Linked DNA regions of Antarctobacter heliothermus. The protein of the gene in region 1 interacts with the protein of each later gene in a pairwise test. Links are inferred from orthologs where the notes say so. Each region holds a gene or a part of one and is shown in the gene's direction. Other genes may lie near its edges.

Region 1 (3,113 bases):
GCTTATTTCGAGATGGTGTCCAGTTTCACCACCACCGGGGCAACGCTTTTTGATGCCGCGCGGCTGTCGGGGCCGGAACATCTGTGGCGGGTGCAGGTGGGATGGATGGGGGGGTTGGTGATGTGGATCGCTGCCTCTGCCATCTTGGCTCCCTTGGCGCTGGGGGGCTTTGAGGTGACCGCCAGCGGAGAACCGGGCCAGTCCATGGCCGAGGGCGCGACGAACTCTGGCCCCACTGCGCCCAGCCAGCGCCTGATGCGCAGCGCAGAGACGCTGTTTCCGATCTATGCGGGGCTGACGCTGGCACTGACGGTTATGTTGTTGGTGGCAGGCGACCCGCCTTTGGTGGCGCTCAGCCATGCGATGTCGATCCTGTCGACCTCGGGGATCACACCGTTGTCGTCTCTGGGGGCCGCGCCCAGCGGGCTGGGCGGTGAGATGGTGTTGTTTTGCTTTTTCTTCTTTGCCCTGTCGCGGATGACCTTTTCGACCGACACCCGACAGGAGCGAGGGCTGTATTTCGACCCCGAATTCCGGCTGGGCGTGATCATCGTCGTCTCTGTGCCGCTGCTGCTGTTCCTGCGCCATTGGGTTGCCTCGTTCGACGTGGGAGAGGAACAGAACTGGATCGCCGGTCTGCGCGCGCTTTGGGGCGGGTTGTTCACCGCTGCGTCCTTTCTGACCACCACCGGTTTTGTCAGCGGCGACTGGGACACGGCGCAGGACTGGTCCGGCCTGCCGACGCCGGGGATCATCCTGATGGGTTTGGCGCTGGTAGGCGGCGGCGTGGCGACCACGGCGGGTGGGGTCAAGCTGATGCGCGTCTATGCACTGTACCTGAACGGCAAGCGTGAGATCGAAAGGCTGGTCCACCCCCATTCGGTCGGGCGCGCCGGGCCGATGGGGCGACGGATTCGTCGTGAGGGGGCCTTTATCGCTTGGGTCTTTTTCATGTTCTTTGCGGTCACACTGGCCGGCTTGACCATGGTTCTGGGGATCTACGGCGTCGATTTCGAACGCGCCATTGTGCTGACCATCGCCACATTGTCCAACACCGGCCCGCTGATTGGCGCGGCTCCGGCGCGGGTCATCGACCTTGCCGCCATGCGCTGGGACGCGCATCTGATCCTGTGCGGGGCCATGGTGTTGGGGCGGTTGGAATTGCTGGCAATCATCGTCATGATCAGCCCGGACCTGTGGCGTGAATAGTTGCGCGCAAACACGACTCAGGCAAGCGCCTGCCGATTTCCCGGATTTTCGGCTGGAAACTCCCGCAAGGGCAATCCATACTTGTCACAACGAGGGTGGCCCGGCGCGCGGGCCCGGCAAGAATAAAGGCAATTCAATGGCTTCTGACAGACAGAACCTGCAGGACGCATTTCTTAATCACGTTCGCAAGACCAAGGTACCCGTGACAGTCTTCCTGATCAACGGGGTCAAACTGCAGGGGGTCATCACCTGGTTTGATAATTTTTGCGTCCTGTTGCGCCGCGACGGGCAATCGCAGCTTGTGTACAAGCACGCAATTTCGACCATCATGCCCAGCCAGCCGATCAACCTGTATGACGGCGAAGGGGACGCGTGAAGGAACACGCTGCGCCCGTGACCCGCGCTTGGGTCCTGCATCCCGATATCAAAAACGACAAGGACCGGCGGAACGCCCGGATGGCCCTGGATGAGGCTGTGTCGCTGGCACATGCCTTGCCGGGGCTCGAGGTTGTGGGCGACACGATCGTGCCGTTGCCGCGCCCCCATGCGGGCGCGCTGTTCGGCACCGGCAAGATCGAAGAACTGCGCGCCCTGTTTGAGGCGCAAGAGATCGAATTGGTGCTGGTCGACGGCCCGGTGACCCCGGTGCAACAGCGCAATCTGGAAAAGACGTGGAAGGTCAAACTACTCGACCGGACCGGGCTTATTCTGGAAATCTTCTCGGACCGCGCCGCCACCCGCGAAGGGGTGTTGCAGGTCGAGATGGCGCACCTGTCCTATCAGCGCACCCGCCTTGTACGGGCCTGGACTCACCTTGAACGGCAGCGTGGCGGATTGGGGTTCGTCGGCGGCCCCGGTGAAACGCAGATTGAGGCAGACAGACGCGCCATCGACGAACAACTGGTGCGCTTGCGCCGCCAGTTGGACAAGGTGGTGCGCACACGCGAATTGCATCGCAAGGCGCGCGCCAAGGTGCCCTATCCGATTGTCGCGCTGGTGGGGTACACCAACGCCGGAAAATCCACGCTGTTCAACCGGTTGACCGGGGCCGATGTCATGGCCAAGGACATGCTGTTCGCCACGCTGGACCCGACCATGCGGGCGGTGCGATTGTCCACCGGGGCGGATGTGATCCTGTCCGATACCGTGGGTTTCATCTCTGATCTGCCGACCGAACTGGTCGCCGCGTTCCGCGCCACACTGGAAGAGGTGCTGGCCGCAGATGTGGTTGTGCATGTACGCGACATTTCGCACCCAGAGTCCGACGAACAGGCCAAAGACGTTCGCACCATCCTCGAAAGCCTCGGGGTGGCAGAGGACACCACGCAGATTGAGCTATGGAACAAACTTGACCGGCTAGAGCCTGAGGAAATCGAGGCGGTGCGCCAGCGGGCCGCGCGTGATCCTGCCGTGCATGCGGTCTCGGCCCTGACGGGCGAGGGGCTGGATGACTTCCTTGAGGCCGTGACAGAGGCGTTGGATGGGGAGCGGCTGCGCGACGATCTGGTGCTGGGCTTTGACGAAGGGCGCAAACGGGCGTGGCTCTTCGAAAAGGGTCTGGTCGAGAGTGAGCGTCAGGAAGAAGACGGTTACGTCATCTCGGTCCACTGGTCTGCGCGCGATCGAGCACGGTTTGAGGCGATGGACAAGGACTGAGGCCGCCCGCCTCAGATCACCGGGGCATCCCTGTTCAACAGGTCTTCGGCCACCTCTAACCGGCGCAATTGCCGTGCGGATGGCACCTGCGGCGTGTTTGCCCAGACCCAGAGACAGAAACACCGTTGCAGAAACAGGCGGACCGCCGGGTCCGTCTGATCTGTGCCATAGGCGTGCCGCAGGTCGGTGACCGCTTGTTGTCCGTCTGACGCGCCCAAGGTCATCAGGTCCAGCGCCAGCGTAAAGAC
Region 2 (3,114 bases), 1.8 Mb from region 1 along the record:
ACGCCGCCTTGAGGCTGTCTTCATCAACTTTGGGCGATTCGATCTGGATCACAAGACCGGCCGCACGCAACATGTCGGCGCGGATCCGGGAACTGGAAGCGAGGAGAAGGTCAAAAGACATGGGGATAAAACCGGGGACAGGTCGGTGTGCAGGCTTGCGGATGTTTCTGCGGAAAAAGCGGGGCACATGCAAGCATGGGGGTGAATGTGGCATCCATCCTTGGGGAGGCACAGTTTGTCACCCTGTGAGCAAGAACAAAAGTCGCATACGGAAACACGGCCACAGATCCGGATTGTGCAGACAGTTATTCAGCGGGCGAAATTTCGGAGGGTAGTAAGTAACATACTGTAATTAATAAGTTATTTTATCATCGTCTAGTTTTGTCTAAAATTGATCCCCGAAGTTCTCCAGTCTGTTTCTTGCTGTTCGAAAGTCTGGGGACAATTGGATAATCCCCAGAAAATCCTGTCACAAACACTTCATAAACCTTTTCTATTTTCTATTTCTTAAGGAATAGGGTCGCTTGCGATGAACGTTTGCAATGTTCATTGACGCACCCCTACTGAATGCGTTACGCCCACCTTGCCTTCGTCCGAAGGCAGTTTCCCCGTTAGATAAAGGATGTGTGGGCCCTTGGGCCTCACCGTAATGTGCCATGAGCGAAGAAAAGCTTAACCTGTCCGATCTGAAGGCACAAAGCCCCAAGGATCTGCTTTCGATGGCAGAGGATTTGGAAATCGAAAACGCCTCGACCATGCGGAAGGGCGAAATGATGTTCCAGATTCTGCGCGAACGCGCGGATGAGGGATGGGTCATTTTTGGGGATGGCGTGTTGGAGGTGCTACAGGACGGGTTCGGGTTTCTCCGATCACCCGAAGCGAACTATCTGCCGGGTCCGGACGACATTTATGTCTCTCCCGAGATGATCCGCAAATACTCGCTGCGCACTGGTGATTCGATTCAGGGTGAAATGCGGGCACCGGATGGGGAAGAACGGTACTTTGCGCTGGTTTCTGTGGAAGAGATCAACTTTCAGGAACCTGAAAAGGCCAAGCACAAGATCGCGTTTGATAACCTGACGCCGTTGTATCCGGATGAGCGTCTGAAAATGGAAATCGAGGACCCGACAATCCGTGATCGGTCTGCCCGGATCATTGACCTTGTTGCGCCGATTGGCAAAGGTCAGCGGTCGTTGATCGTTGCACCGCCCCGGACGGGTAAGACAGTTCTGCTGCAAAACATTGCCAACTCGATCGAGAAGAACCACCCGGAGTGCTATCTGATCGTTCTGCTGATCGACGAACGGCCAGAAGAAGTCACGGACATGCAGCGGTCCGTGAAGGGTGAGGTGATTTCCTCAACCTTTGACGAACCTGCTACGCGACACGTCGCCGTGTCTGAAATGGTGATCGAAAAGGCTAAGCGTCTGGTGGAACACAAGCGAGATGTAGTTATTCTTCTCGATTCCATCACTAGACTTGGTAGAGCGTTCAACACTGTGGTCCCCTCGTCGGGTAAGGTTTTGACAGGTGGTGTCGATGCAAACGCGTTGCAGCGGCCAAAGCGGTTCTTTGGTGCAGCGCGGAATATCGAAGAAGGTGGATCTTTGACAATCATCGCGACGGCGTTGATCGACACCGGATCACGGATGGACGAAGTGATCTTTGAGGAATTCAAAGGCACGGGCAACAGCGAGATCGTTCTGGATCGAAAAGTCGCGGACAAACGAGTCTTCCCGGCGCTGGATATTCTCAAGTCCGGGACGCGGAAAGAAGAGCTGTTGGTGGACAAGATCGATCTGCAGAAAACGTTTGTTCTGCGGCGGATCTTGAATCCGATGGGCACAACGGACGCGGTCGAATTCTTGATTTCCAAACTCAAGCAGACCAAAACAAATACCGAATTTTTCGACTCGATGAATAGCTGATTTCGCCATGGGGACCATCTTTGCCTTGGCGAGTGCCGCCGGGAAGGCGGGGGTGTCCGTGGTTCGGGTGTCTGGGCCGGGCGCCTGGGATGTGGTCGAAAGACTGGCAGGCACCGTTCCTAGGCCCCGCGTCGCATCTGTGCGCCGATTGGTCGCCCCAAACGGTGATTATCTGGATGAGGCATTGGTGCTGGTCTTTGCCGAAGGCGCCAGTTTTACCGGTGAACGGGTAGCGGAGTTTCAGATCCACGGCAGCATTGCGGTGGTTCAGGCATTGCTGCGGGTTTTGGGTGAGATGGACGGGTTGCGAAGTGCTGAACCGGGGGAATTTACCCGGCGTGCACTGGAAAACGAACGCCTGGATCTGAGTCAGGTCGAGGCCTTGGCAGACCTAATCGAGGCCGAGACAGAGCAACAAAGGCGACAGGCTTTGCGGATTCTGTCCGGGGCTTTGGGGCTACGCGTAGGTGTGTGGCGGGACCAGATTGTGCAGGCCGTCTCTTTGTTGGAAGCGACTATTGATTTTGCAGACGAAGACGTCCCGGTTGACGTATCAGGCGATGTGCGGGCTTTGCTCGACGCAGTATGTTCAGAAATTGAGTCAGAACTGCGCGGGATGGCTTCCGCTGAACGGGTGCGACTTGGATTTGAAGTGGCCATTGTCGGTCCACCGAATGCGGGAAAATCGACGCTGTTGAACTATCTTGCAGGACGGGAAGCAGCAATTACTTCAGATGTAGCGGGAACAACCCGTGACGTAATAGAAGTGCGAATGGAGATCGGTGGGTTAGCCGTTACCTTGTTGGACACTGCGGGTTTGCGCAACAGTGAAGACCAGGTTGAACGGATTGGTGTTGCACGCGCGCGGGAAAGGGCCTCAGCTGCGGATTTGCGGGTACATCTTGTTCCTGCTGGTGAAGCGCCCCTTCTGGACCAGATTCCAGGCGATATAGTGTTAACAGCGAAGGGTGATCTATCAGGAAACGGCGTTTCTGGTCTGACAGGTCTAGGTGTACCTGAGTTGCTTGATATGATCGAAGCTCGTCTATCCGGGATTGTCCAGGGTGCTGGCCTCGTTTCGCGTGAACGGCACCGGATCGCCTTAGGCGAAGGGCTGATGCATTTGAAACAGGCGAAAAAATTGTTGGATGATGGGTTGGATGTCTATGATATTGCCAGTGAAGAA

Evidence for each region.
Region 2: the proteins of hfq (region 1) and rho interact in binary tests that used the Escherichia coli proteins (3 or more experiments, as listed by UniProt). The link is inferred for Antarctobacter heliothermus from one-to-one orthologs.

What each region holds. Positions count from the first base shown.
Region 1 is NZ_CP022540.1:2,885,662-2,888,774, forward strand. Bases 175-2,965 are described here. They hold hfq (RNA chaperone Hfq), read left to right. Parts: upstream 175-1,345; coding sequence 1,346-1,585; downstream 1,586-2,965. Other genes in these bases: ANTHELSMS3_RS13790 (TrkH family potassium uptake protein), read left to right, coding at 175-1,209; hflX (GTPase HflX), read left to right, coding at 1,603-2,865; ANTHELSMS3_RS13805 (aminoglycoside phosphotransferase family protein), read right to left, coding at 2,877-2,965. Also shown: more of ANTHELSMS3_RS13790, read left to right, coding at 1-174; more of ANTHELSMS3_RS13805, read right to left, coding at 2,966-3,113. UniProt on the Escherichia coli protein: RNA chaperone that binds small regulatory RNA (sRNAs) and mRNAs to facilitate mRNA translational regulation in response to envelope stress, environmental stress and changes in metabolite concentrations.
Region 2 is NZ_CP022540.1:1,082,515-1,085,628, reverse strand. What follows is about bases 1-2,792. They hold rho (transcription termination factor Rho), read left to right. Parts: upstream 1-656; coding sequence 657-1,928; downstream 1,929-2,792. Other genes in these bases: mnmE (tRNA uridine-5-carboxymethylaminomethyl(34) synthesis GTPase MnmE), read left to right, coding at 1,936-2,792; ANTHELSMS3_RS05155 (Maf family protein), read right to left, coding at 1-121. In the rest of the region: more of mnmE, read left to right, coding at 2,793-3,114. UniProt on the Escherichia coli protein: Facilitates transcription termination by a mechanism that involves Rho binding to the nascent RNA, activation of Rho's RNA-dependent ATPase activity, and release of the mRNA from the DNA template.